DNA from 2 places in the Lysinibacillus sp. G4S2 genome. Region 2 is predicted to be linked to the other one. Evidence: riboswitches for the same ligand, from Rfam matches in the RefSeq annotation. Region 2 holds a riboswitch; the other holds the start of a gene.
The links. A riboswitch is a leader RNA that binds a small molecule or an ion and turns the genes downstream of it on or off. The one in region 2 is predicted to bind cyclic di-AMP.
Positions count from the first base shown of each region.

Region 1: it holds a riboswitch for cyclic di-AMP, as region 2 does, so the genes downstream of both, QUF91_RS01700 (APC family permease) here and QUF91_RS18695 (TrkH family potassium uptake protein) in region 2, are expected to answer to the same signal.

Region 1 covers NZ_JAUCFJ010000002.1:266,392-278,543, reverse strand. The annotation lists gene QUF91_RS01700 (APC family permease) at 60-1,883, opposite strand; cyclic di-AMP (ydaO/yuaA leader) riboswitch at 2,067-2,220, opposite strand; gene QUF91_RS01695 (PepSY domain-containing protein) at 2,397-2,918, opposite strand; gene QUF91_RS01690 (PepSY domain-containing protein) at 3,008-3,679, opposite strand; gene QUF91_RS01685 (sensor histidine kinase) at 3,676-4,971, opposite strand; gene QUF91_RS01680 (response regulator transcription factor) at 4,961-5,656, opposite strand; gene QUF91_RS01675 (Nramp family divalent metal transporter) at 6,086-7,351, shown strand; gene QUF91_RS01670 (ABC transporter permease) at 7,444-8,133, opposite strand; gene QUF91_RS01665 (ABC transporter ATP-binding protein) at 8,126-9,049, opposite strand; gene QUF91_RS01660 (sensor histidine kinase) at 9,187-10,122, opposite strand; gene QUF91_RS01655 (response regulator transcription factor) at 10,127-10,819, opposite strand; gene QUF91_RS01650 (serine hydrolase domain-containing protein) at 11,053-11,979, opposite strand.
Region 2 covers NZ_JAUCFJ010000002.1:3,633,578-3,652,961, reverse strand. The annotation lists gene deoC (deoxyribose-phosphate aldolase) at 135-806, shown strand; gene QUF91_RS18720 (hypothetical protein) at 979-1,527, shown strand; gene QUF91_RS18715 (spore coat associated protein CotJA) at 1,704-1,931, shown strand; gene QUF91_RS18710 (spore coat protein CotJB) at 1,924-2,187, shown strand; gene QUF91_RS18705 (manganese catalase family protein) at 2,675-3,244, shown strand; gene QUF91_RS18700 (potassium channel family protein) at 3,302-3,958, opposite strand; gene QUF91_RS18695 (TrkH family potassium uptake protein) at 3,984-5,321, opposite strand; cyclic di-AMP (ydaO/yuaA leader) riboswitch at 5,446-5,588, opposite strand; gene rpsU (30S ribosomal protein S21) at 5,840-6,013, shown strand; gene QUF91_RS18685 (NfeD family protein) at 6,326-7,558, shown strand; gene floA (flotillin-like protein FloA) at 7,562-8,566, shown strand; gene QUF91_RS18675 (hypothetical protein) at 8,594-9,073, shown strand; gene QUF91_RS18670 (hypothetical protein) at 9,128-9,388, shown strand; gene QUF91_RS18665 (sporulation protein YqfD) at 9,378-10,490, shown strand; gene QUF91_RS18660 (PhoH family protein) at 10,493-11,449, shown strand; gene QUF91_RS18655 (hypothetical protein) at 11,775-11,981, shown strand; gene QUF91_RS18650 (HD family phosphohydrolase) at 12,018-14,150, shown strand; gene ybeY (rRNA maturation RNase YbeY) at 14,147-14,620, shown strand; gene QUF91_RS18640 (diacylglycerol kinase family protein) at 14,621-14,971, shown strand; gene QUF91_RS18635 (cytidine deaminase) at 15,134-15,547, shown strand; gene era (GTPase Era) at 15,534-16,451, shown strand; gene QUF91_RS18625 (hypothetical protein) at 16,532-16,654, shown strand; gene recO (DNA repair protein RecO) at 16,707-17,501, shown strand; gene QUF91_RS18615 (S-layer homology domain-containing protein) at 17,525-18,943, opposite strand.

The DNA.
Region 1 (12,152 bases), 3.4 Mb from region 2:
GTTCGTGTTTTACAATCAACGTACTGATTATATCAGACAATTTTCCAGCATGCTAGTCATTATTTTAATAAATGGAAAGGCACTGTCATAATAACGACATTTTTGTTAAATAACAGCGTAGCACGAATTAATAGACTCGATTGATTGTGTAACATATGATGCCACCCTTTTTTGGGTATAAACTGTGGAATAACAACTGTTACTCGATGTCCTGTTTTCTCGCATTGATGTTCAACCTTACCAATAAATTTCATCAATGGCTGCGTAATACTTCGATATGGTGAATAGTATGTTACAAGCCGTACATCTGGCTGCCAAGCTTTCCATTTCTCTTCAAAAGCTTTTGCGTCAGCTTGATCGAAGGCAACATAAAAGGCAATAATTTTGTCAACCTTTAATGAACGTGTGTAATGTAAAGTGTTTTCGACTACTTTCGTAATACCAGCCACAGGGACAATGAAAACATTTCCTTCAACATCAGGTAGTTCCTCATTATTTAATCTTAACTGTTCACCAACTGCCTGATAATGTTGTTTAATGCGATGGAACGTCAAAATAATTATTGGTAAGAAGATAAATACTGGCCATACTTGAGGTAATTTCGTCACAAAAAACATCATAGCGACAACAAAGGAAATAACCGCCCCGATCGTATTTATTGCAAATTTTGCACCCCAACCTTTTGGCTTTTCACGCCACCATTTTCGCATCATTCCAGCCTGCGCTAACGTAAACGGAATAAAAACGCCAACTGCATAAAGTGGAATTAAATGCTCTGTTGCCCCACCAAATAAAATGATTAAGACAATGGCAGCTAAACCAAGCATCAAGATTCCATTTGAATAACCGAGACGATCCCCACGAACTTCGAATATTCTTGGAATAAAACGGTCCTTCGATAAATTGACTGCTAATAAAGGGAAGGCTGAATAACCTGTATTTGCAGCGAGTACTAAAATCATTGCTGTTGTTCCTTGCACTATATAGTAAAAGAAATTACGACCTACACTCGCCTCCGCAATTTGTGAAACAACTGTTTCTTTTGCACTTGGAGCAACTCCATAAAAATAAGCTAAACTTACAATACCGATAAATAGTACTGCTAAAATACCGCCCATCGCAAGTAACGTTTTAGACGCATTTTTTGGTCCTGGATCTTTAAAATTAGGAATAGCATTTGAAATGGCTTCAACACCAGTCAAAGCCGAGCTTCCTGATGCAAATGCCTTTAATAATATAAAAAGACTAATCCCTGCAACCGGTGTACCAACTTTTGGATGCAACTCTGCTGGAACTTGCCCCGTTACTACGTTATAAATCCCTACTCCAATTAATATCAGCATGACTAATACAAACAAATATACTGGATACGCTAAAATGGATGCAGATTCTGTGACACCACGTAAGTTTAAAAGCGTTAAACATATAACAAAAAACACAGCGATATACACGTTATAGGGATGTAGACTTGGAAAAGCCGAAGTAATCGCATCTGTCCCCGCCGACACACTTACCGCAACGGTTAAAATGTAATCGACAAGCAATGAACCACCAGCGACGAGACCGGCATTGACACCTAAATTTTCCCGAGAAACTACGTATGCACCACCACCATGTGGATACGCATAAATAACTTGACGATACGAAAAAATAAGTGCTGTTAATAACACAACTACCCCAGCGGCAATTGGTAGCGAATACCAAAAGGCAACAGTACTTACTGTCATGAGTACAATTAAAATTTGCTCAGGCCCGTACGCCACTGATGACAAAGCATCGGACGATAGTATGGCAAGAGCCTTTGTTTTACTAAGCTTCTGTTCCCCTAACGCATCGGATCTCAATGGTTTTCCGATAACATAACGTTTTAATGAGGATTTCATATACAACACCTTCTAATTTCATGGGATATGTTTCGCATTTCTAAATCGATTACACCTTAGCATAATCTGTTTTTCGTGCCGTGCACTGGGGCTTATTTCTATTTTCAAATGAGAATAAAAAAACGTCTACAAGTCATCACTAAATACGACTTGTAGACGCTCATTCGTCTGCCAAGCTCCAACTTTTCTGCTCTTAACGCTTACGAGGTTAGCTGTCGGATTCGGGCCTGAGTAGCCCTACCCTTCAATAAATGAAGAGATTCACCCCAAGGATTATTGTTAAACAATCCGTAAAAATTGGGTCCCCCGCGTTTAGTTGCTTCAGCGATTTAGAAATTTGAAACTTTTATAATGATGTCATATTACGCTCGTATTAAGAAAAAGTAAAGAAGAAAATTTTTTATTGTTATATGTGAAAAGCACAGATATTCTCGCGGATAGTATGTAATTATCCGTAGAATTAAAAAAGCTATCTTAAAAGTATTGTCCCACTTTTAAGATAGCTTATGCACATTAGTCCTCAATATCTTGTTCAAAGTCTAAAATTTCACCTGTAGATGAATCAACCTCAACTTCGTATTCATGTTGTCCGTTTCTGATTTCGATTTCGTAAATCACATCATCAAGTTTAACTTTAGTCACTGTACCTTTTGCCTTTGTTAAGGCCTTTTCAATAGCCTGCTCTTTTGTGATTTTAGTTGTTGTAGTGGAAGCAGTCTTCTTGTCATACACATCATCTTTATCTCGACGTTCCTTCTTCTGCTTTAGAAGCTCACCTGTATAAGCATCAAATTTTAAGTCAAACTCTTCAGTATCAGTGTACACCTCTACCTCATAAACTGAGCGGTATTGATCTTGGTCAAACTCAATATCAGTTACCGTACCGTTGACAATTTTCAGTGCCTTTTTCTCAATTTCCTGCATTGATAATACCCTTTTTTCTTGAGCATTACCTGTTAATAATGTTGTTGAGCCAATAGCAGCTCCAACGCCAAGTACACCGACTAACGCTGGGATTAAAATGATTTTTTTCATATTCATCTCTCCTTTTTCTATCTATTCTTAGCTTATCAAGCAATGATGATAGGACAATAAGAGAAACATTAGAATTTCATGAGAAGCACTTAATGCTCTTCATCCCATGTAACGGACATAATCTTTCCTGAGACTGCATGTATTTGAAAAACAGCTTCGTTATCCTTTGTTTCAATTTCAACTAAATAGTAGCCACCATCCGCAGTTTCCTCATAATCAACTGAATCCACCTCACCATTTAGTTGTTGCTGGGCAATCTTAATTGCTTGCTGTTCATTAATAACATTTACACCTTTAGATCGCTCAATTGGCTCAACATTTTTTTCAGATAAGATCTCTCCTGTATAGGCATCTAGTGCGAGATCCTTTTGTTTATCCTCTTTTTCAACACGCACAGTGTAAATTGAATTTGTTAACACGACACTTTCGATGTCCCCATACTCTTTCTCAACAAATTGTCGTATTTGCGCTTCTGTTAACAGTAATTGACCTTCCGCCTCCTTCAATTTCAAATCTTTTGTTTGCTGTGTAGTTGCATCTAGCATCACTGTATAAGTCATACCATCTCGTGTAAATACCATTTCATACTCATTTCCTTGCTTTTTAGCTTGTGTTACATGACCGTTGTAGATTGTTTCGATATGTCGAATTGCCTCCGTCTTGTCGAGAGGCTCAACATGAAAGAAACGATATTGAACAAACCATAGCGTTCCACTACAAAGAAGGACGATGGCACCCATTATCAATAGCCATTTTTTCACAGTTGCCCCTCCTTTGGTACGCGTAGTGTAAAGTTCGAGCCTTCACCTAGTGTACTTTCAACATCAATCGTAATACCCAGCTGCCCCGCTAACTCATGGGCAATAGCAAGCCCTAAGCCAGAGCCCCCAGTTTTACGGTTACGGTCCTCCGCCACGCGATAAAAACGCTCGAATAAATGAGAAACATGCTCAGTTGGAATACCCACTCCAAAATCTTGAATAGTAATTAAGACATGGTCTACAGTTTCTGTCGCATGTATGTGAACCTCTTTTTCACTATATTTCCGAGCATTATCCAGTAAAATAAAGAGCAGCTGTTTCAGCATTTTTTCATCACTATAAATATAGTTTGGCACTTCTGCATCAACGACGAATGCACGATGATAAGCCTGCTGCATTTGCGTAGCAACCTTATTTAAGAACGGGGTGAGCTCTAACTTTACAAAATGTATGTCAAGATGCTCGTTGTTTTTGGCTAGCTCCAGTAATTGCAGCACCATCTCATGCATGCGCGAAGATTCATTGACAATAGCTTGTAAGGATTCCTGTGCTACCTCCTTATTGTCAAATCCTCTACGCAATAGCAATTTTGCATAACTTTTGATCACAGTAATTGGCGTTTTTAATTCATGGGAAGCATTTGAAACAAATTGCTGTTGCTTTTGATAATGCTGCTCAAGCTTCTCCATCATCAAATTAAAAGTTCGATTAATGTTTGTTAACTCGTCCCCACCCTTATCGGGAATTTCAATTTTTTCATACTTGCCAGTCGTTGCACTTTTTAGCATCGTTTCATTTAAACGCTCTAGTGGTAATAAAATAAGGCGACTAAGCGCTAAGCTCGCTAAAAATATAGGAATTGTTGCGACGATTGTTACAACAACCAATATCACTTTTAGCAAACCTAATGTATTTGCTACTTCTTCCATTGGCTGTATTAATTTTATTTGCACAACTGTTCTATCCATCCAAATAGCTGGCATAGTGAACGTAATATGCGGAACATCAGGCATCTCAAGCGAAGCCTGAACCTTCGTTTTTAAGTGCTGCCCATCATAAATATATACAGCGCCATCTGTTGGCATATAAGCTCTTAATACTTGCTGTAAGTTAGTCTGTTCATTTAACTGGCTTAATGCAGAACTAAGCTCATCTGCTCTCGTTTGGAGCTGTTTATATTCAGTGTTATAAGCAAATTTCTCATACAAAATGTAAATACCACTATTTGTTGCAACTAAAATAACGAGCATTAATAGTGTTGTTAGTAGATGAATTTTTGTTTTAAGTCTCATGTTTGTGCTCCTTCAGCACATAGCCAACACCACGCACCGTTTGGATAATTGGTGTATCATTAGCAGCTTCAAGCTTTTGTCGAACATAACGAATATAAACATCCACAACATTCGTATCACCATAATAGTCGTATCCCCAAACAGCCTCTAAAATTTGCTCTCGTGTTAGTACCTGTTTTGGATGCTTCAATAAATATAAGAGAAGATCATATTCACGAGGTGTCAATTGAACCCCTTTCCTAAAATAAATAACCTCTCGTGTTTGCTCATTAATGGATAATTGAGCAAATATCAGTTGATCGTGTTGTAGGTTACTTCTTTGAGAAAACCTTAAAGCATTTCGAATGCGAGCAAGTAGCTCTTCAATATCAAACGGCTTTGTTATATAATCATTTGCTCCAAGATCCAGACCCTTTACCTTATCTTCAACTTCACTCTTTGCGGTCAACATAATTACCGGCGTCTGTGATTCTGTTGCACGAATACGCTTTAGTACATCAAGCCCACTCATCTCAGGTAGCATAATATCCAATAAGATTAAATCCCATTGTTGCTCACGGTATTTAAGCAACCCATCTGTGCCTGTATGCGCTATGTCAGCTTCATAGCCCTCAAATTGAAGCTCTAACTGTAGGACTCTCGCAATATTCTCCTCATCCTCTATTATTAAAATTCGATTAGTCATACCGAATCAATCCTCATCATTTTCTTTCCATCGTAAACGATACAAGGGGTGAAAGTCTAATTAGAAAATGATGAGAATAAGACAAATGACATGCTTCTACCACCAAAACGAACCTACTCATTAAGGTGACGACAGGTATTACCTCAACATAATGTTCTTAACTTAAAATCTCCGATAGACTTGGTTTCATGCATAACTTTAACTACATAAAGTGAAACTTTAATCAGTGGGGTTTTCTTCATCCCCCACTAATTGTTAGTCTTCACCAATCGAATTTTTACGGGCCGTTAATACAGGATGAATATTGCGTTACAAAAAATTAGGCAAACATCTTCACATTTTTTTGCTCAAGCTATACAATAGCAATATATTACTTTCCTCCAGGAAACTTTATTTCTTATGTGATACTTTTTGAAATGAGGGAACAACATGGTTTACAAACGAATGACAAAATCGTCTGCTGAGGCGGTTTTAGATGGAGAAATAACAGGCTGGCGACGAATTTTACCGTTTCTTGGTCCAGCTTTCATCGCAGCGGTTGCCTATATTGATCCAGGCAACTTCGCAACAAATATTACAGCAGGTTCACAATATGGATACTTACTTCTTTGGGTAATCGCCTTTTCCAATTTAATGGCGGTGTTAATTCAATCTTTGTCAGCAAAGCTCGGTATTGCGACTGGCAAAAATTTACCTGAAGTAGCACGTGAACATTTTTCTAAAAAAACTTCTATTTTTTTATGGATACAGGCTGAATTGGTCATTATCGCAACAGATCTCGCAGAATTTATTGGGGCTGCACTAGGGCTGTATTTGTTATTCAACATTCCAATGTTACCTGCAGCGCTTATTACAGCAGTCGGCTCATTTGCTATTTTAGAATTACAACGCAGAGGCTTTAGGGCATTTGAAGCAGGTATTTCTGGTATGGTGCTAATTGTCGTGCTAGCCTTTGCATTCCAAACGTTTTTAGCACAACCAAATTGGGGCGAAGTAGCGATGGGGATGTTCTCTCCTCACTTTGAAGGGGTAGACTCACTGTTACTGGCAACAGGTATTTTAGGTGCAACGGTTATGCCACACGCTATTTACTTACATTCTTCGTTGACACAGAATCGTATTGTTGGACGAAATGACAATGAAAAAAAACGTATTTTTCGTTTTGAGTTTATAGATATTGTGATTGCGATGATTATTGCCGGCGCCATCAATATGAGTATGCTAATTATTGCTGCCGCAGTATTCCATACACAAGGATTAGTAGTGGAAGATTTAGATATAGCCTATAACGGTTTAAGAGATGCTCTTGGACCAATGGCAGCAGTGTCCTTTGGTCTTGGTCTTCTTATTGCAGGTCTTGCTAGCTCTTCGGTGGGTACATTAGCAGGTGACGTTGTGATGCAGGGATTCATTAGAAGAAAAATACCCCTTTATTTGCGCCGAGCTATTACAATGTTACCTCCATTAGTCATCATTGCATCTGGAGTTAACGCAACCTATGCACTTGTCCTAAGTCAAGTTATTTTATCCTTTGGTATTGCCTTTGCCCTAATACCACTTGTTATGTTTACAAGTAAACGTGACATCATGGGTAACCTAGTCAACCACCGTGTTACCACAATATTAGGATGGTTTGTCGTAGTAATTGTAGTTGCTTTAAATCTTTATTTATTATGGCAAACGATATTTGGTTAAAAAAATGCCAGACACAAAGACCTTGATTTGGTCCTGTGTCTGGCATTTAAGTTATGGAAGGCCCTACATTTTCAGCCCTCCCTTTTTTATCTTCAAATATCCATCTTCTCAATTTTACGAAACGATGCATAGGCCACGCTTATACCGATAATCGCTAAAGTGATAGGTATAAAGATAATATCATATAAGGTGAAGTTACCCGAATTTGATGATACGACTGATACAATCATGATAGATGATACAATCGTTGCCGGAATAGAGTATTTTCTCATACCGAAATACAATGGTATTAATGCGATGCATGATGCTGAAACTGCATTCATGATCACAACGGGAATTCGTTGTATTATGAAAGAGAACGTTAATGTATCCGGAAGCAATTGGAAACTCTCACTAACAACACAAAAAATCGCTGTGACAAAAATAGTCGATAAAACAATTGCACTAAAGGTAAAAAGAATAACAATGGCTAGCTTTGAAGCAATCAATTTTTTTCTATTGATTGGATACATAAATGCTACAGTGATGGTTTTATATTTGAATTCCCCAATAATAAATTTGGCGATTAACACACTAGCAAAAATAATAAATACTGCTCTTACACCCGAATCGATAATGCCAAATACCGTCTGATAATTTCTGAGATCTTGATCCCCTTCTATTTTAGTGATAAAGATAAGCATAAATATAATAGCTAATATCACAAAATTTGCGATGATAGCTCCTTTTACATATGAACCTAAATGATACTTTTTCATTTCCAGGCGCATTAAATTAAGCATTAACGACACCTCCATTGATTAATTTCAAGAAATAATCCTCTAATGAGCTTGTTTTTTTGCTAATGCCCTCAATATCAATATCATGCTCAATCAATGTTTTAGATAACATCTTCTGGGAAGCTGTCGCATCATAAATGCGAATAGCATGATCATCCATTAGCTTGAAATTAGTAATATGTAATTCCTTTTCTATAATAAAGGCTGCTTTTTTTCCATCGTTAACAATCACTTCAATATAATCTGTCTGACTGTGATTGATATCGTTCATTGATACTTCAGTAATTAATCTTCCATTCTTAATAACGCCAATGGTATCAGCCATTTGTTCAATTTCACCCAAAATGTGACTAGAAATAATAATCGTAATTCCATACTCTTTGCAAAGCATCTTGAATAGCTCTCGAAGCTCTTTAATTCCAACTGGATCTAGTCCATTAATCGGCTCATCTAAAATAAGTAATTCCGGCTTCGTAATAATAGCACGCGCGATACCCAATCGCTGTTTCATCCCAAGAGAAAAGTCTTTTACACGCTTCTTCTCTGTGTTTGTTAGTTTCACTAGATCTAGAACATGAGCAATTTCTTTCTTATCATAATAGCCCATATATTCGCAATGTAATTCTAAAGTTTCCTTTGCTGTTAAATGTTCATAGAAAATGGGATATTCAATAATCGTCCCCATCCTTTTCAGCACTTCATATGATCGATCAGTTAATTTTTCACCAAAGATTTCAATGTCTCCGCTCGTTGGCTTCGTGAGATTTGTCAGCATTTTCATGACCGTGGTTTTCCCAGCACCATTAGGACCTAAAAAGCCATAAATCTCCCCCTTTTTGACATGCATAGTGACGGCAGAAATCACTTCTTTTCCCTCATACACTTTCGTAAGCTGATTCGTTTTTATAATATATGTCATATAGATCTCTCCCTTAAATTTAGCTATCCTTATTATAAAAAATGAAACTCTCTAATTTATTACTTGATTCTTACAAATTTCTTAAGTGCAGAAGAAAAGCTTGCAAAGCAATTAGAATGCTCTACAAGCAAGACTGTTTAGTACATCATTCGTTTTAATGAAACCGTAAAAATGGTTTTCTCATAAGGAATACTTGAGAGCTGTATGGAGCCATCCATTAATTCTACAAGACGTTTTGTAATGGTTAAGCCAAGACCACTACCTTGGAAGGATTTATTTCTGGAATCCTCAAGCGTATACATTCTTTCAAAAACATTATCAATTTGATATTCTTCAATTCCCTTACCACAATCCCATACATCAATAAAAATGTTAGTATCATCATTTCTTACTGTTAGTCCAATAACGTTTCCTGCTGCCCCGTAGGCAATAGCATTTGACAGTAAATTGTTCAGAACTCTATCTAACGCGTCTTCATTACCAAGTGCATACATGGATATATCTGGTATTATAATATCTATCTCTAGCCCCATAGAGGTGACCATATCGTAAAATGATAAAATATTTTTTCGGCAAATTTCACTGACATTAATTTTTGTCATTGGATAATCTGTATCCCCAGCCTCCAATTTTGCCAAGTCAAAAAATGTATGGATTATTTTTAATACTTCCAATGTTTTCGTATGAACGCCCGTGAGCAACCGTTGCTGCTCCGCTTCACTAAGTGATTGCTTAAGCTGTAGCATTTCCGTATAACCTAGTACAACCGTTAAAGGTGTTTTAAGATCATGTGAGATATTGGCCAACATCTTTTTCATGGAGCTTTCCATTTTTCGATGTGTCGCCAGTACTTTTTGATTATGGTCTAGCAATCCATTCATCGCAATAAGCAGCTGCTGTAATTCTTGATTAGCTGTAGATACTAAAATTTTCTCGCTCGATTGTTCATCAATGATTGCTTGCAGTTTTTGATGCATGTATTGAATAGTAGCATCTTGTTGTTTTTTTGCCCTCACGTGAAAAATAATTATTCCTACGAGTAACACAATAATGAGTAATAGAATTATAATCATCTGTTTATCCTTCAAATTTATAGCCAATTCCCCAAAGCGTTTTAACATATTGAGGGTCGGATGGATTGTCTTCAATTTTTTCGCGTAATCTTCTTATATGTACATTAATAATATTTTCATCGCCATAGTAAGCATCATTCCAGATCAGTTGATAAATTTGCTGCTTTGTAAAAACTCGATTACGATTTGTTACGAATAATTTTAAGATGGCAAATTCCTTTGACGTAAGCTTTACTTTTTGCCCATTCTTCTCTACTGAAAAATTAACAAGATCTATCGTTAAGTTATCTAGCTCTAATACATCTTTCTTATCATCTACATGATTAGAGTATTGTGTAGCTCTTCTAATGGCGGCTTTGACACGTGCTGAAAATTCCAGCATCGAAAACGGCTTGGCGATATAATCATCTGCCCCTAATCCCAATCCTAACGCTTTATCAACATCACTATCTTTGGCTGACATGATGATAATTGGAAATGAAGCCTGTTCTCGTACGATCTTTAAAACTTCTAAACCATTAAGTTTCGGGATCATAATATCCAAGATCACTAAATCAAAGGAATTGTTTAAACAATTTTGTAATGCCTCTTCCCCATTTATTGCAGAGGTAACAAGGAACCCCTCCATCATTAAGTAGTTTTCTACCATTTCACGAATGGCTTCATCATCTTCTACTAGTAAAATATGCTTTTGCACTTTCATGCACCTCTTCTTTTTATTAGCTCATCACCATAACGTGTGGTTGATTTTGCCTTGGCGTAATTGTTGCTGTCGCTTCGTTAGCACTACGCTTTCGCACATACAAAACCCTGTTGCTGTCGCTTCGTTAACACTACGCTTTCGCACAAATAAATTGCCACAGGACGTGGCGTTCTTAGACTGAGTTCCTCTATTTCAGTAGGTGTTTGGCCACCCCTACCATCTGTTGATTATTTCAAGATGTAGTCCTTTATTAATTGAAGCGGTAATAAACTAGTTTCATACAAGTCACCTGTGATAGTAATAACTAGTTCTTCCTTTGGCCAAATAAAAATATATTGTCCCCCAAAGCCTAATGCAAAGAAATATTGATTATCTACCGAAAAAGCTTTAGTTTCATCCTGTTTATTTACCCACCAATGCATCCCGTAATAGCCGATATTGTCATAAGTCATTAAATTAGGCTTTATCGAATGGTTAATCCAATCCTCTGAAACTATCCTTTTTTCGTTATATATACCCTTTTTTAAAACTAAAAGGCCTACTTTCATCATATCTTCTGCTTTTAATAAAAGACCATCTGCCCCTTTACTAATTTTCTTCTTATCCTCATACCATTGATATTTGAGAATACCTAATGGTTGAAATAAATAACGATTGGCAAATTCTTTTGTTTTCATATTCGTCACTTGCTGCAATATAGCAGATAGTATATGGGAGCAACCCGAGTTATAATTCATATGCGAACCAACTGGATGCACCATCGGACGATCTATTATAAATTTTACTATATCAGAATGAAATACCATAGGAGCAAAACTATTCCATTCACCAAATTCCGGGAAATCTAACCCCTCCGTCATTGTTAAAAGGTGATATATTGTCATATCCATTTTACGTTTATCACCTTGCCGTTCGAATAGTTCAGGAAAAAAAGAATGGACAGGTATATGAACTGATTCTATATATTTTTGATCTATTGCAATGCCAAATAAGATGGAAAGAATACTCTTTGTGCAAGAATTAATTTTATGAAGTTTCTGTTGTTGTTTCTTGTTTTTATAGTATTGAAATATCGTTTTGCCATGACTATTAATCAAGAAAGTATTAATCTTTTCTTTTTTTAATCTGTTTTGTAAAAATGGATAGTCTATCATCTTTCCCCCTCTTATTATTAGTCTTCTCCTATTGGGTTTTTACGTGCAATTTTGCTGCCCGTTTATACTGAATAAATTATTTAAAATCCTCATCACCAAAAATTGCGGATGCCTTTTGTTAAAATATATGCTCTGTATATTAGTTGATCTTCGTTCCGACTGGGCGACTCTTT
Region 2 (19,384 bases):
CCTAAGGATAATGGCGTTGTTTCTAAAATAATTTGAATTCATCTAATTTCATTCAAAATTAGACGGAAACGTTAAAAAATGTTATGATTCCAGAGAGGTACGTACAACTTGTTGATAGAAGGAGAGTCTAATTGATGGAACAAAATTTCGCGCGTATGATTGATCATACTTTATTAAAGGCTGAAGCAACAAAAGAGCAAATTGAAAAACTTTGTGCAGAGGCAAAACAATTTAGCTTTGCTTCTGTTTGTGTAAATCCGACTTGGGTAAAATATAGCAGCGAGCTTTTACAAGGCTCAGATGTTTTAGTTTGTACTGTAATTGGCTTCCCTCTTGGTGCTAATACTCCAACAGTTAAGGCATTTGAGGCAAAAGATGCAATTGCTAACGGTGCTAAAGAGGTAGATATGGTTATTAATATCGGCGCATTAAAAGATAAAAACTATGACCTTGTACAAGCGGATATTGCTGCAGTTGTTGAAGCGGCAAAAGATAGCGCGCTTGTAAAAGTTATTATTGAAACATGCTTATTAACAGATGAAGAAAAAGTAAAAGCATGTGAACTAGCAGTGGCAGCAGGTACTGATTATGTGAAAACATCAACTGGCTTCTCTACAGGTGGCGCAACAGCAGAAGATATTGCTTTAATGCGTAAAACAGTTGGACCTGATTTAGGTGTAAAAGCTTCTGGTGGTGTGCGAAGCTTAGAGGATATGAAAAAGATGATTGAAGCTGGAGCAACTCGTATTGGAGCAAGCTCTGGTGTAGCTATTATGAATGGATTAATTGCAGATTCTAATTATTAATGTTATTTAAAAATCCTTATATTGTAAGTGTTACGGGGCTGTTCGTTATGAACTAGCCCCGTTTTTCATTTAGAATTTGATTTTTTTCATGCGCCTTGAGTGTTCTACTATAATTTTCACTCTTAAGAATGAGGGGTGGAATATTTCAACATTACAGTTAAAGGCAAATCTAATGAAATTACGAATCGCCGGTAAAGGTACGAGTTCCGCCGGTAAAAGTGAAAACAACGCCGGTAAAGTGACGAGTTTCGCCGCTAAAAGTGAAAATAACGCCGGTAAAGTGACGAATTCCGCCGGTAAAAGTGAAAACAACGCCGGTAAAGTGATGAGTTCCGCCGGTAAAAGTGAAAACAACGCCGGTAAAGGTACAAGTTCCGCCGGTAAAAGTGAAAACAACGCCAGTAAAGTGATGAGTTCCGCCGGTAAAAGTGAAAACAACGCCGGTAAAGGTACGAGTTCCGCCGCTAAAAGTGAAAACAACGCCGCTAACGGGACAAGTTCCGCCGCTAAAATCGAAAACAACGCCGGTAAAGTGACGAGTTCCGCCGGTAAAAGTGAAAACAACGCTGGTAAAGGTACAAGTTCCGCCGCTAAAATCGAAAACAACGCCGGTAAAGGATCGAGTTCCGCCGCTAAAAGTGAAAACAACGCCGCTAACGGGACAAGTTCCACCACTAAAACTAAAAAATCGGCAATTATAGCCGGCCTGTATCTCCAGTAACTACACTATACGTGACGGAAGTTTTCGAGTTCGTTCGAAAACAAGTTCAACAGACATTTTCTCTAATTGAACAATCTGTTAGATGAACGTACCATAAGCCTCACACGAAACTGAATAAAAATTTAATCTATCTCATATACTCCACTGATGTAATTTATTGTAGAAGGGAGGATGCTATGTTTACGCAATATAAGTATTGGAAGCCTTATATTAGCCCATTCGATCCATGTCCGCCTATCAGGGTTAAAAGTTTTTCTACACCACCACAATTGTATATAAATTTTCAACCGCCTGGATTACCACAATATCCAACCCCAAGAGAAGCACTTAAATCTGGAACGCTTTGGCCCCAATTATTTAGCCCCTATCCAAATCCCCAAAAAGGAGGGATGAAGCATGAGTAAGGAGATGCCGCCTGAATTTTATACGTTATTGGAAGAAATACAAGCAATAGATTTTGTAATAGTAGAATTAAATCTTTACTTAGATACTCACCCTCACGATTATGCTGCCATTCAGCAATTTAATGAAAATACTGAGAAAAGTATGCAACTTAAGGTTGATTTTGAGCAAAAATTTGGTCCACTTATGAATTTTGGGAGAAGTTATTCAAATTATCCTTTTAATTGGATTGATACACCTTGGCCATGGCAAGTCTAACTTCTTTCAGCAATTGTTTTGGTAGCGAAAGTGCAACGTCAGCTACAAATGTTTTGGTAGCGAAAGTGCAACGTCAGCTACAAATGTTTTGGTAGCGAAAGTGCAACGTCAGCTACAAATGTTTTGGTAGCGAAAGTGCAACGTCAGCTACAAATGTTTTGGTAGCGAAAGTGCAACGTCAGCTACAAATGTTTTGGTAGCGAAAGTGCAACGTCAGCTACAATTGTTTTGGTAGCGAAAGTGCAACGTCAGCTACAAATGTTTTGGTAGCGAAAGTGTAACGTCAGCTACAAATGTTTTGGTAGCGAAAGTGTAACGTCAGCTACAAATGTTTTGTATCGAAAGCTATAGATGTTTTTAGTAACGTAAGTGAAACCTCGGCGGATGTCACGGAAACGGGAAGGAGTTCTTTGTGCAAGCACAAAGCCGATTCCGGACACAATTATGCGGAGGCATCATTGATTATAAGTAACTAGGAGGAATTTTTTTGTGGTATTACGAAAAGAAGCTCCAGTATCCTGTCAGGGTGAGTACATGTAACCCTACGCTAGCTAAGTATTTAATTGAGCAGTATGGAGGGGCAGATGGAGAATTAGCCGCAGCACTTCGCTATATGAATCAACGCTATACGATCCCTGATAAAGTGGTGGGATTGTTAACTGATATAGCGACAGAGGAATTTTCCCACTTAGAAATGATTGCCACGATGGTTTATAAACTCACGAAGGATGCAACTCCAGAGATGTTAAAAGAAGCTGGTCTTGGAGAGCACTATGCCAATCATGACAGGGCATTATTTTATCAGAATGCGGCTGGATCACCGTTTACGGCAACATATATTCAGGCTAAAGGGGATCCGATTGCTGATCTGTATGAGGATATTGCAGCAGAAGAAAAAGCACGTGCGACATATCAGTGGATTATTGATTTATCAGATGACACTGATTTGAATGATAGCTTGAAATTTTTACGTGAACGAGAAATCGTCCATTCTCTACGTTTCAGAGAGGCTGTAGAGATTTTAAAAGATGATAGGGATAGCAAGAAGGTCTTTTAAAAGAGGTGAATAGGCTGGTTCAAAAGAAAACTCCTTTTGACACAGCCTATTTGATTATTATTCAATATTGGCAAATAAAGCAAGATCCTTCCGATGACCAATCATTACTAATAAATCTTCCTTTTCAATAATCTGCTCAGGGGAGGGAGAAATGATAATGTCCCCTTCTCGAACAATCGCAATGACACTTACATTATACTTCGCACGAAGATCTAAATCTCGAAGATTTTGTCCAGCCATCTTTGAAGGAATCATAATTTCTTCTATACTGTATTCTTTTGATAATTCAATATAGTTTAGCATATTGGGTGAGAGAAGCTGATTGGCAACTCGCTCTCCCATATCTCGTTCAGGATAGATAATCCAGTCTGCTCCTACTTTATCTAAAACTTGCCCGTGTCTTTTTCCAAGAGCCTTTGCAATCACTTTTTTGATTCCGAGTTCTTTTAATAATGATACGGTTAAAATGCTCGACTGCATATCATTGCCTATTGCCACGATGACATAATCGAAATTGCCTATTCCTAAAGCGGTAAGAGCTTTTTCTTCTGTCGAATCAGCGACTACTGCATGTGTAACATATAGTTCGGCATCTTCGACTCTTTCCTCATTAATGTCGATTCCTAACACTTCCTGCCCAGCCTCATGTAATTTGCGAGCTATACTTGTTCCAAATCTACCTAGGCCAATTACAGCATATTGTTTGATAGTCATTGCACTCTACTCTCCTTTATCGTGATTACCCAATCATAATATTACCTTTAGGATGACGGAATGCTTCAGATTTCCGTCGTTTTGCTATGGCAAAAGCAATTGTTAATGGACCTAATCTACCTGCAAACATTGTAAGTATGATGACTAGACGACCACCAGGTGATAGCTCTGGAGTTAATCCCATCGATAGTCCAACTGTACCAAAAGCAGAGGTGGCCTCAAATAAATACATCATAAAGTTATGTCCTTGCTCGGTAATACTTAAGACAAACGTGACGAGTATAACAATCATCATTCCACACATTGTCACTGTTAAAGCTTTTAAAATTGTTTCGTTAACTATTCTACGTCTAAAGAGGACAACATCTTCTTTTCCTCTAATTTGTGACCACATCGTAGCAACCAAAAGTGCGAAGGTTGTTATTTTTATTCCCCCAGCAGTGGAACCAGAACCTGCTCCAATGAACATCAGCAGGATGATTAAAAATAATGTAGATTGTGTTAAGTCTGCTATAGGAAGGGTATTAGAGCCTGCAGTCCTTGGAGTAACAGCTTGGTATAATGAACCAAGAACTTTGCCCCATTCAGACAAAGGTCCAAGGGTTTTACTATTTCCATATTCAAATAAGAAAATTAAAATCGTCGATCCAACTGTTAAAATAAGCGTTGTAGTTAATACGATTTTTGAATGCACAGAAAGGCGTTTTGTTTCCCGATATTCATAGAGTTCATTTATGACGATAAACCCTAAGCCACCGATTGTAATAAGAGCGCAAATAGTTAAAACGATAAATGGGTCGTCTACATATTCGGTCAACCCATTAAAGCCTCCCATTAAATCAAATCCAGCGTTATTAAAATTCGAGATGGAATGAAAGAAGCCAAAATATATAGCTTTACCTACAGGCATATCGAACGAAAAACGGATAGATAAAATTAAACCACCTATAAATTCAATTACTGCAGTAAATAGTAGTATTCTTCTAACCAGTCTAACAAGACCAGCCATTGTAATATTGTTGAAGGCTTCTTTTAATAAAAGTCTTTCTTTTAAGGAAATTTTTTTTCCTAATAGTAAAAATACTAATGTTGCAAACGTCATAAAACCTAATCCACCAATTTGGATAAGAAATAAAATAACTAATTCTCCAAATGTAGAAAATGTATCGCCAGTATCTACAACAACCAGTCCTGTTACGCACGTTGCAGAAGTAGCGGTAAATAAGGCGTCTAAAAATGAAAGTCCCTGACCATTCTCCGTTGCAATAGGAAGAGTTAACAAAAATGTTCCAATTAGGATAATAGTTGCAAAACCCAGCACAAGTATTTTAGGAGGATTTAATTTCTTTTTAATTGTTTTCATCTTATTCTCCTCAATGTTTGGATAAAGATTTTAAAAAAACATAATAAAAAGACCAACTATTTTTAGTATGCTTCCAGATGATTTAGGCATAAAACACATACTAGTTAATGGTGGTCTAAACATGACCTCCTTCGCTTTTAGCCGACGAAGTTAGCTGACGGGTAGAATGGCGAAAGAGTTTCTCATTCCTTCTGCAAATGCAGAATTAACCCCAAAATACTGGGTCCTCCGTTCTCGAAAATTATTGAGATTTGGCTGATATATAATTGAATGTGATAATTCTACGCCCTTTTTCTATTTTTTGTAAACCCTTAATTTTTAGGTAACAATATTTATGTTTATTGTGGTCAAAATGTAAGTCGAAAATTCCTAAAGAAAAAAAACCAAAAATTCTCGATATTATTTCGTGCACTTTCTATTGACCATTATTAGACAATACGATATAATTCTTTAGTACACAACAGATGGTTATTTGCCTATTTGTGTATTGACGTGTGTTCGGAGGGAGGGAAAGAGAGATGTCAAAAACTGTCGTTCGCAAAAACGAATCGCTTGAAGATGCTCTTCGCCGCTTCAAACGTACTGTATCAAAAAGTGGTACAATTCAAGAAGTTAGAAAGCGCGAGTTCTACGAAAAACCTAGCGTTAAACGTAAAAAGAAATCAGAAGCTGCACGTAAACGTAAGTGGTAATTTAATTTCCCATTAAAAATCCCTACGTTCATAACACGCAATTGTATGATTCACTGAGCAGACAAAAATATACCTGAAGTTAATCGCATTGCGATTAATTTCGGGTATTTTACTTTGTGCTCAATTTACGTACATATTGAAGAAGCCGAATGTGATCATTAAGATTCATTCGGCTTTTATGTTAATATAAGGTTATTAAAAGACCCACAGATTAAAAATTCACGGTATAATAAAATTATTAGGATTTTTGAAACTTTTTGCAAAGTCAGTCGTATATACAAGAGAGAAGCATGTTAGAAGGGAGGGAAAAAGATGCGGAGGCGGAGAATCCTCAGCTATTTATTAGTTATTTGGATGACATTTTTGTTAGCGTTTCCATTAACAACTGCTTTTGCAAGTAGCAAGGTCTACCACATACCTATTCATGATGAAGTAGAACGAGGACTGCACGCATTTTTAGAACGAACTTTTAAAGAGGCGGAGGAAAACGATGCAGAGGCGATTATTTTAGACATTCATACGCCTGGCGGTTTCGTGAATGCAGCGGGTGATATTGCTAGGCTTATGGATGCAACGGATATACGTACGATTGCGTATATTAACAAAGACGCGCATTCTGCAGGTGCTTTTTTAGCCTTACATGCGGATGAAATCTATATGGTGCCAAATGGAACAATTGGGGCGGCTGCAATAACCGATTCTGCAGGGAAAGCAGCATCTGTGGATTTATCAAAATTTCGAGCAGGAGTAGGGAATTTATTAACTTTATCTGCTTCGGAGGCAAAACAAGTTGGTTATTCTGAGGGAACGGTTTCAAATTTCCAGGACCTTTTAGAAAAAACGCATTTAATGGATAGTGATATCGTTTCAATTGAGCCTACTTTTTCTGAAAAAATTGCTCGTTTTATTACGAATCCGATTATAGTTCCGATTTTATTGTCGATTGCGAGCTTAGGCCTTGTAATGGAGCTATTTTCTCCTAGGTTTGGTGTTCCGGGTATAGTGGGATTGTCAGCTTTGGGATTATTTTTCTTCGGTCATATGGTGGCGGGCTTTGCGGGGTATGAAACATTACTTTTATTCATAGTAGGCTTAGCGCTCGTCATGGCGGAATTTTTTGTCCCCGGAGGTATCGTTGGTATTTTAGGTGGTTTGCTAATATTACTAAGTCTAATACTGGCAGGTGCAAACATGATGCAAATGATTATAGCGATTTTCATTGCGCTAATTGTAGCGATAATAGGAATGGTGATCCTGATGAAATTTTTCGGTAAAAAATTGCATGTTTTAAACAAACTGATCTTGCTGGATGCGACAACGACGGAAGAAGGCTATGTCTCTAACGTAAATCGCACAGAGTTGCTTGGAAAAGTGGGTAAAACGCTTACGCCACTCCGTCCGGCAGGTACGATGCTATTTGGCAGTGAACGCATTGACGTAGTATCAGAAGGTGGCTATGTTGATGCAGAGAAACATGTAGAAATTATTAAAGTAGAGGGCTCACGAATTGTTGTGAGACAAACAGAAATAGAGATGGAGGAATAGCAAATGGGGTTTGATTTAGCTTTAATAGGTCCAATTGTTGGGCTAGTCTTATTATTCATTGTTCTAGCGGTATTCTTTACCTTTGTACCAGTGGCGCTGTGGATTTCTGCGCTTGCTGCAGGTGTCCGTGTTAGTATTTTCACATTAATCGGGATGCGTTTACGTCGAGTAATTCCATCGCGAATCGTGAATCCGTTAATTAAAGCACATAAAGCTGGGTTACCTGTTACGATCAATCAACTTGAAAGTCACTATTTAGCAGGTGGTAATGTTGACCGTGTAGTAAATGCGTTAATCGCGGCTCACCGTGCAAATATCGAGTTAACATTTGAGCGTTGTGCGGCAATTGATTTAGCGGGTCGTGATGTATTAGAAGCTGTACAAATGTCTGTTAACCCGAAAGTCATTGAAACACCATTTATTGCAGGTGTTGCTATGAACGGTATTGAAGTAAAAGCGAAGGCACGTATTACAGTTCGCGCAAACATTGAACGTTTAGTCGGTGGTGCGGGTGAAGAAACGGTTATTGCCCGTGTAGGTGAAGGGATCGTTTCTACAATTGGTAGTGCCTCTAGTCATACGACAGTTCTTGAAAATCCTGATATGATTTCTCAAACTGTATTAGCAAAAGGCTTAGATTCTGGTACAGCGTTTGAAATCTTATCGATCGATATTGCAGACGTTGATATCGGCAAAAACATCGGTGCAGAATTACAAATTGAACAAGCACAGGCAGATAAAAACATTGCCCAAGCGAAGGCCGAGGAACGTCGTGCAATGGCCGTAGCGAACGAGCAAGAAATGATTGCGCGTGTACAAGAGATGAAGGCGAAAGTAGTAGAAGCAGAAGCTGAAGTACCACAGGCAATGGCAGAAGCTCTACGCTCAGGTAATCTTGGTATTATGGATTACATGAACTACCGAAACATTCAAGCGGATACAGCTATGCGAGACTCCATTTCAAAAGTAAGCTCAGATAAGTCTGAAACAAATGAACCTAACGCATAAAAAAACGGAAAGGAGCGGTACTAATAAATGGAACAATTAATTATAGTTGCGATAATTGCCATAGTCAGCTCTATTTTCGGGAAATCAAAAAATAAAAAAGAACAAAAGCAAATGCCACCTTTTAATAAAGATTCACATGTTGAGCCTCCAGTTAAGGAGGTTCAACAACAACGTCCTACTGCTAATTCGCAAAGCTTTGAGGATTTTACGCGTGAATTTTTAGGGGAATGGAAGAATGGGCAGCCTAAAGTAGAAGAGCTTAGGAAAAATGTCGAAAAAAGAGTAAAAGAGCAAGTACCAAGTTATACAGCACAACCGTTAATCCCAACTGAGACAGTTAGTCGTACCACGAAAAGAGAAAGTATTGGTCGTTTGGCGGCAGGGAAAAAAGATGTGGAAGTAACTGGATCACATTCGGCCTTTCAATTACCAAAGTCTAAAAAATCATTAATGCAGGCTATAGTAATGGCAGAGGTTTTAGGCCCTCCTAAAGCAAAAAGAAAATAATCAGCATGTCCTCCTTTTTCGATGCATATATTGCCGAAGAAGGAGGCATTTTTTATGAGAAAACTATTTCAATTAACGCCACTACTTGAATTATTACAATATGAAACATTAAAAATCATTGGCCCATATCGTTTCCTACATGCTGATGCTTCGTCATGCTCTTTTATCTATGCCGACTATCATATTACTGTGCGTGGAAAATCAGTGGAAATTAATGCTCTTAAAGAAGAAATGCTTCATCTTTCTGTAGAGGATTTGCAGGAGCTTCATATGAAAATGACAAAGGATATGGGTGTGAGCGATAATGTGGAATAATCGGCCAATTATCATACGTATAAAGCGCCACGAAAATGTTCATCCTTTTATTCAAGCATTGCATGCACAACATGTACCATTAAAACGTGTTGTCTTTCGTGAGCAAGAGGTTGCCTTTGAAACAACTATGCATTATCTACCAAAAATTCGTCGTGTACGTAGTCGTTATCGACTTAAAATGGCTGTCTATTATGCTGATGAGCTTCACGTTTTTCGAGCACAGCTTTGGACCTTGCTTGGCCTTGCGATGATGATATTAATCCCATTACTGTGCGCACAGGTTATATGGCGTGTTGACATTGAAGCGGCTTCACCAGAGTTGGAGCAACGTCTGGGTAAGACCTTTCAAGATACATTTCAATTAGAAACGCCCATGTCTAAAAAAGCTTTACCTTCAGATGCTGTCATTCGTCAGAAGCTTTTAGAAGAGCATCGAGATCTTTCCTGGGTGCATATTGAAAAGTATGGCGGACGTGTAATTTTACGATCTCAGGAGTCCCCGAAACAAACTAAACAAACGAATGAAAAACTAGCGTCGCATTTAGTGGCAACAAAAAGTGGTGTTATTACTCACTTTAATATTCAAAATGGTGAACGCAAAATTTCGGTGAACGATACTGCATACGAAGGTGATACTCTCGTAAGTGGGGTAATTGAAAGTGGTGAAGATCAAGTTTTTGTTGGAGCTAAAGGAGAGGTCTATGCTGATTATTGGCTTGAATGTTCATTTAAAATTCCAACAAAGCTAACGATGGAAACACTAGAACAGAAGCGATGGCGTGTACTAGTGAAAGGCATTCATAAAGAAAAAGTTGACTATGTGCAAAAGAAAGATTTACCTAATTGGCTCGATCCATATGTATCGATTGTTGAGGAACAATATACTAAAAAAATGCAAGTAGAGCTTGATGAATCCAAAATAGATTCAATGCTCATTCCATTACTTCATGAAAAGGTGCTGCGTTCATTACCTACTAAAACGGTTATAAAAAAAGAAAACCTTTTACAGGTAAAGTGGGGGAATGGTACAGTTGAAGGGAAAGTTCTATTTTTAGTCAATGAAAACATTGCCAGTCCAATACAAGGCCTACAAGGAGAATGATTATGTCAGAACATTTAACTGTATTACAAGTGGATAATCCAAACGAAGCGGTCATGCTACTCGGAATTTCAGATGCTAATATGAAATTAATCGAAGAGGCTTTACAAGTCCATATTATTACACGTGGTGAACAAATTCAGCTTGCTGGTGAAGAGGATGCGAAGGAACAAGCGACATACCTTTTACATGCTCTTTTGAAGGTCATTCGCAAAGGAATTAATATTGATCAACGTGATGTTGCAACAGCTATTGAAATGACACAAAAAGGAACAATCGAATATTTTGCAGAACTTTATGATGAAGAAATAGCACGCACGACGAAAGGAAAGCCTATCCGTGCAAAAACAATCGGTCAACGAGAATACATACAAGCAATCCGTCACAAAGACGTTGTTTTTGGTATCGGTCCAGCTGGTACTGGGAAAACGTATTTAGCGGTAGTCATGGCAACACAAGCACTAAAAAATGGGCACGTTAAGCGTATTATTTTAACACGCCCTGCAGTAGAGGCAGGAGAGTCATTAGGCTTTCTTCCAGGAGATTTGAAGGAAAAGGTAGATCCATATTTACGCCCTCTTTATGACGCTTTAAACGATATTTACGGGGCAGAACAAACTCAACGACTTATCGAACGAGGCACAATCGAAATTGCACCTTTAGCGTATATGCGCGGCCGTACATTAGATGACGCCTTTGTTATTTTAGATGAAGCTCAAAATACGACACATCAGCAAATGAAGATGTTTTTAACGCGACTAGGCTTTGGCTCAAAAATGGTCATTACAGGCGATAAAACACAAATCGACCTACCGAAAAATACGGAATCTGGATTAATTGTGGCAGAACGCACACTAAAATATGTAAAATCTATACATTTCCAAATTTTAGAACAAGGCGATGTAGTACGCCACCCAATCGTAGCCAAAATCATCAAAGCCTACGAAGAACAGCAACTTTAATATGACCGCTTAGGAGTCATATTAAAGTCTGCACCGAAAGCAAAGCGGCAGGTGCAACGGGTTTTAGAAGTCTGCACCGAAAGCGAAGCGGCAGGTGCAACGGGTTTTAGAAGTCTGCACCGAAAGCGAAGCGGCAGGTGCAACGGGTTTTAGAAGTCTGCACCGAAAGCGAAGCGGCAGGTGCAACGGTTTTTTAGAAGTCTGCACCGAAAGCGAAGCGGCAGGTGCAACGGGGTTTGAAAGTCTGCGCCGAAAGCGAATCGGCTCATCGGACGCCCCCCAGGAAGCTTTGCTCTGTGCGAAAGCGTAGCGACAGCAACAACAAATGTTTTCTGTAGCGAAAGCGAAGCGTCAGCGGCAAATGTTTTCTGTAGCGAAAGCGAAGCGTCAGCAACAAAGCACCCAGTCGGAACGGAAATCAACTACACGCTTCGGGAGAAAGTCTTTAAAATGGAAAAAATGTGACAGCTATACAATTTGTATAGCTGTTTTTTTGCTTTCTTATACATTTTTCGGGAAAAATGTTTTTTGAATTGGTATGATAGTAGGTAGATAGAGGAGGTGCCAGATGGAGAAACAACTACAAAAATTTACAGAGCTTATTGGTTTCCGTTATTTTTTAATTGTCGTTCTCATCTTAACAGGAGCCCTACAATTTGTTCTTATGTATGGCAATGTTAGAGGTGTTACATATGATTTTAAACCATTGCAACTAGCGCCTGAAACAGTCCGATCTACTAAAACGATTGAAGACACTTTTAAAACCCAACAGGAGCGAGAAAAAGCAGCAAGTGCTGTTGAGCCAGTTTATGAATTTTCCGAGGATGTCGCTAAGCAGCGAGCAGCGATTGTAACTTCTTTATTTGACTATGTTCTTGAAGTAAAAGAGGATGTTGCTAGCAAGAAAGAACCTGTTCCGATTGGCGATCAAGTCGAGCAACTCCGAAAAAAATTTGAATCCATTGATTCAGATCAAATGCCAATTATTTTTACTGATTCACAGCTAGAAGGTTTGTTAATACAAAGTGAAGAAGATTTAAAAAGAACAAGTACGCAACTATCAAAACTTGTACAGGAATATTTACAAAAATCTATTCGCTCAGAAAATTTGTTTGTGGCTCAAAATGATTTTGAAACAAAAATTCGCGGACAACGAGGCTATCCAGATAAAATATTTAATACGGTAGTTTTAATTGGACGTATGAGTATTATCGAAAATGAAACGATTAATGAGGAACAAACGAAAATTCGAAAGGACCAGGCAAAAGAATCGGTTGAACCTACTCGAATTCTTCAAGGTCAAGTCATCGTACAGGAAGGACAAATTATTGATAATGAGGCGTTCCGTCAATTAGAGCTTCTAGGTATGGTGAGTAATAAAGCATCGATGAAACCGATTGCAGGTATTATTATTTTAATACTACTGCAAATGGTGTTCATGTTTATTTTATTTGAACGTTCGGATGCGGATGAAAATAAGAAACGTAAGGCTTTATTGGTGACAGTAATTGTTTATAGTTTATCCATCTTGCTAATGAAATTTATTAGCCTAGTCTCAGGTGGCTTTGATGTTACTGTTGCATTCCTTTTCCCGACAGCGCTGGCAACAATGCTTGTAAGGCTATTAGTGGATGATCGTGCTGCAGTTCTTATTACAGTTATGACAGCGGCATCGGCTGGTGTTATTTTCCAAGAGGGTTATTCATCTGTCATGCAGATGGAAATTACACTGTATATTATTTTTGGAGGCTTTGCGAGCTTATTCTTTTTACGTAGTGTGGAAAAGCGTTCGCATATTCTACATGCAGTAGGGGTTATAGGGTTAGTGAATATGTCGTTTATCGCATTTTATTTACTGATGACACAATCTACTTATGGTTTGTCAGAGTGGATGTTTTACTTTATCGCGGCATTGGTATCGGCACTACTCTCAGGTGCTCTCACAATGGGGCTCTTACCATTCTTTGAATCGGCATTTAGTTTATTGTCGTCGTTGCGATTAATTGAACTTTCTAACCCAAATCATCCATTGTTGAAAAAATTACTAATGGAATCCCCAGGAACATATCATCATAGTGTAATGGTGGCTAACTTAGCAGAGGCGGCATGTGAGGAAATTGGAGCAGATGGATTACTAGCACGTGTAGGATGCTATTATCATGATATTGGCAAAACGAAGCGTCCTGCCTTTTTCATCGAGAATCAGATGTCTGGTATTAATCCGCATGATTCATTGCCCCCGGAAACAAGTGCAGAAATTATAATTGCACATACAACGGATGGGGCTGAAATGCTAAATCGTTATAAGATGCCACAGGAGATTATTGATATTGCCTTGCAACATCACGGGACTAGTCTTTTAAAATACTTCTACTTTAAAGCGAAGGAAGAAGGAAAATGTATAGAAGAAACAACTTACAGATATCCAGGTCCAAAACCACAAACGAAGGAAGCAGCAGTTATTAGTGTTGCAGACAGCGTTGAGGCAGCGGTTCGATCGATGAAAGAACCGAATGCAGAAAAAATAAAAAAATTGGTACGCGCAATTATTGATGATCGAGTACAAGATAATCAGTTTGATGAATGCGATATTTCGATAAAAGAGTTAAAATGTATAGAGCGAGTACTTTGTGAAACGTTGAATGGAATTTTCCACTCACGTATTGAATATCCAAAGGCAGATAAGAAGGAGGATCTATGATTTTAACAATTGATTTTACAGATGAAACAAATGAAGTAACTGCGGAGCATATGGAGCTTGTTGGAAAGCTTTTACAGCATGCTGCAAAAATAGAAGATATTGAGCCAGAAACAGAAGTGTCGGTGACGTTTGTTACAAATGAAGCGATTCAAGAAATAAACCGAGAATATCGTGACAAGGATCAACCTACAGATGTTATCTCATTTGCTCTGGAGGAATTAGGTGAAGGAGAAATGGAAGTAACATTTGAAGGGATGCCTCGTGTTTTAGGAGATATTATTATTTCGACGGATCGTACAAAAGAACAAGCAGAGGAATATGGGCATACTTTTGAACGAGAATTAGGCTTTTTAGCGGTTCATGGTTTTTTACATCTACTTGGCTATGATCATATGGTACCAGAAGATGAAAAAGTTATGTTCGGTAAGCAGGATGAAATTTTACAGTCTTTTGGCTTAGGACGAGATTAAATGAATGTTCGCAAATATATCCGATCTTTTGGTTATGCCTTTGAAGGTATCGTTTTAGCCTGTAAAGAGCAAAACTTTAAGTCTCACTTGCTAAGTGCAGGAATTGTTTTAATTGCTGGCTATTTTACAGGTTTATCACGTGTGGAGTGGTATATTGTGCTACTATTAATAGCACTAATGTTTGCGCTTGAAATAGTTAATACTGCAATTGAGCGAGTAGTGGATTTAGCTTCGCCAAAAATACACCCACTTGCTAAACAAGCTAAAGATCTTGCAGCGGGTGCAGTGCTTGTATTTGCGATATTCAGTGCTATAATCGGATTACTCATCTTTATACCGAAATGGTTTTAACTTAATAAATTCATTAATCGGTATAGAGTAATTGCGATTGTGCTGGGGAAATATTTTATCTTCACTCAGGCGGATGTCACGGATTTTGAATTGTGCGGACACAACTCAAAATCCGGACGCAATTACGCCAAGGTGAAATTGATTAAGTAGAGGAGAACATTGATGACAATTGATATGCATGCATTACTAGAAGAATCAAAAAAAGCGCGTGAAAAGGCTTATGTACCTTATTCAAAATTTAAAGTTGGCGCGGCGATTTTAACGAAAAATGGAGAGGTTATTCATGGCTGCAATATTGAAAATGCTGGCTATAGTATGACCAATTGTGCTGAGCGTACAGCATTTTTCAAAGCTGTGTCAGAAGGTATTTATGATTTTGAGGCGATTGCTATTGTAGCTGATACGGATGGACCTTGTGCGCCATGTGGAGCTTGTCGTCAAGTGATGATGGAATTTTGCAAGCCATCTATGCCTGTATATTTAACAAACTTAAAAGGTGATGTCACGGTAACGTCTGTAGGCGAATTACTACCGTTTGCATTTACAACGGAGGATTTAGAGAATGCTGGAAAATAATAATGGCTATAAGTCAGGATTTATCTCCATAATCGGTCGACCAAATGTAGGGAAATCAACATTTTTAAACCGTGTTATTGGTCAAAAAATTGCGATTATGAGTGATAAACCACAAACAACACGAAATAAAGTACAAGGTGTACTAACATCAAATGATAGCCAAATGATTTTTATAGATACACCAGGAATCCATAAGCCGAAACATAAGCTAGGGGATTTTATGCTAAAGGTTTCTAAAAATACATTGCGTGAAGTGGATGTTATTATGTTCATGGTAAATGCAGAGCAGAAACTTGGAAAGGGTGACGAATTCATCCTAGAAATGTTGGCGGGTAATCCAACCCCTGTATTCCTAGTTATCAATAAAATAGATCAAATTCATCCTGATGAATTAATGGGGATAATTGAAAGCTACAAAGATCGTTATGATTTTGCAGAAATAGTTCCCATTTCAGCTTTACAAGGAAATAACGTAGATAATCTATTGGCGACATTAACGAAATACTTACCGGAGGGTCCGCAATATTATCCAGCAGATCAAGTTACGGATCATCCTGAGCGATTTATTATTTCAGAGTTAATTCGTGAAAAGGTGTTACATTTAACACGCGAAGAAATTCCTCATTCCATTGCTGTTGTCATTGATAAAATTCGCCGTGATGAAGAAAATGAAGATAAAATTCGTGTGGCGGCAACAATTATCGTGGAAAGAGATTCTCAAAAAGGGATTGTTATTGGTAAACGCGGGGCCTTATTAAAAGAAGTAGGAATTCGTGCACGAAAAGATATTGAGATGCTTCTTGGTTCAAAAGTGTATTTAGAGCTTTGGGTAAAGGTACAGAAGGATTGGCGAAATAAATCAACACATTTACGCGACTTCGGTTTCCGTGATGATGAATATTAACTTCTTTCAGCGGGTGTCCAAACATCCGCTGAAATAGAGGAACTCAGTCTAAAAACGCCACGTCCTGTGGCAATTTAACTGTGCGAAAGCGAAGCGACAGCAACAACAACAACAACGCACTACTGAGTGACCAACATCATGTTCGAAACAACTTTACAGCATTCCTATTTGTCGCTGTAGTTTTAAATGGAGCTGTCCAATAATTTATTGGAGAGCTCTATTTTCATGCGAAGCTTGTAGAAAGGAGGAGGACTAGTGCTTTATAAATGGGAAGGAATTGTCCTAAAGGTACGAGCTTATGGGGAATCAAATAAAATTGTCACATTATTAACTAAAGAAGCAGGGAAGGTTGCTACGATGGCTCGAGGTGCCAAGAAGCCTTCCAGTAGATTAGCATCTGTGACACAGCCGTTCACGTATGGCATGTTTATGGTACAGCATCATACTGGTATGGGGACAATGCAACAAGGTGAGCATCTTAATTCAATGCGCCATATTCGTGAGGATATCATGGCAACGGCATATGCAAGTTATATAATGGAACTTGTCGAACGTGTAGTAGAAGAAGGAAAAGCTGAGCCATTTGCATTCGATGTGCTCCTACAAGCATTACAAGCAATTGAGGAAGGTTATGACCCAGAGGCTATTACATTATTCGTAGAATGGAAAATGCTCCCCTATACAGGAGTGCAGCCTATATTACATGCGTGTGCTACTTGTGGTTCAGTCGATGGTGAATTTGCATTTTCCTTTACACAGGGAGGCTTTTTATGTCATCGCTGTTATCATCATGATCCCTATATCATTCGATTGACACCGACTCAGCTTAAGCTTATTCGAATGTTCTATACTGTACCGATTGACCAGATTGGGAAATTAGAATTAAAAAAAGAAACAAAGTATTTTATAAAAAAAATAATTTCAACAATTTATGAAGAGCAAACAGGAATTCGTTTTAAGACTAAAAAATTTATCGAGCAGCTTGAGAGAACGCCTGAATTACAGTTAAGAACAAGTGCCGATCAAGAAAAAACGCCAGAAGACCATTAACATTGATCTTCTGGCATTTTACTTTAAAATTCTTCTTGATCATCCATAAATTCGTAAGAAGTAGCCCATTTATTAGCGATTTTTAGAAATTCAATATATAGGTATGCAGTTTCACCATTTTTACCTGTAATATGTAAAATAGAAGTGCCTTCTGCTAGTGGTGTAACATTTACTTTGTTTTCCTTTATCGAAGCTTTCACAGCTGCTGGCTCAAAATTTAACTTTTCTAAAGCAACACTTGTTGGCTCGAACGATAGATCCTCATTTGAAAACGCTAACTCATCTGTAATTTGGTACAAATCAATACTGCGCACGAAATCATACGTATCGACATCAGCTACCATCGTTTGTTGTTGTGTACCATTACTGAATGTTAGCGTATATTGCCCATTTTTATAGATAGAAAGTGTAGCTGTTTTATTAGTTGATTTAAAATTATACAATTCAGGAGATAAGGCTTGACCATCTGCTGTTTGAATACTTACCTCTGTAGGGACAAAGTTTAAACCGCTTTCTGATAAGTTGAGCGGTAAGTTTTCTACATAATCCCCTTCATTCACTTCTTGAAGTGTTGTTTGCAGCTTTCCATTTACATTTTTCACATGTACTAAGTAAAAGAAATCTTTTAAATCTTGAGTATCTTCCTCAAAGCCCGTAATTACTAATTTTCCTGTGCCTTCTTTTAGTGGTTTAATTGTAATGGATTCCGTCAGATAATCTTCTTCATCTTCATCCCAGGTAAAAATATCCTCTGCAGGCTTAATGCCGCCATAAGAAGCGAAGATATAGTCTTGATTAAATTGACTAGCATAAACGGTAGAGTTACCTTGAGCATTTTCAGCACGTACAACAAACGATGCTAACTGGGAGCGTTTTACATTACTTTGCGGTCCAAAGGTAGTAGGAGTTGTACCTTTTGTTATGCTGTTGGCAAATAGTGTTTTTATATAGGGTTCGTATTCACTGCCTGCCTTGACATCATTGAAAGGAATGTCAACGCCATTTGTGATTGGTAAATGAAAACCTTTCACAATCATTTTTGACATTTGTCCACGTGTAATATTTTTAGTTGGGTAGAAATAGCCATTGGAGCCACTAATAATGCCTGCATTTGCTAAAGCAGCGATCGCACCATAGTTTTCATCGCCAGGTTTTATATCCTTAAAATTAGGGTTTTTTACATGAACCGTATCGAGCTTTAAAATTCCGGCCAAAATTTTTGCCGCTTGTGAACGAGTAATTAGATTAGCAGGTTTAAATGTGCCATCTGGGTAGCCTGAAATAATGCCACGTCCGGCTAAGTTAATAATAGCCTTACCTTCCTCTGTTGATGCATTTACATCGGGGAATACTGATGCAGCAGTTGCCGAGGGTGCAATTACAATAGCACTTGTTACTAGTGCTGAGGCCATTGCGATTTGATAAAAACGATGATTCTTCAAATTATTTCCTCCAAAGTTAGTCAAAAAAATTTTATAGTATTGCCTTTTGCTATAATCCTACCATTTACAATTTCAAACTTCCAGACGTTGACTCTTCACCAAAATATGTATTTAACTGCACTTTCTGTTACGTAAGGATGCTTTCAGTGAGGGAGACCTGAGCCTCCTTGTCACTTATACCTATGGGATCGCAAAAACAGGGGCACTCGTCTCTCCATATGTTTTTATAGTCACAATACTTTTTTGTCTGGAACAGATTTTAGTATTGATGCTGGGAGATTGAATGTTAATAGATTGGAATTGTAGTGAATTGTTGTTATTTAAAGATTAACTATAATACTTTATTTATATCAAAAAGATGAAGGTGAGAATAGAGGGAATACTATCCTGTAAAAAATTAGCTATCACTATAATGTGGGGTTGATCTCCGTTCCGACTGGG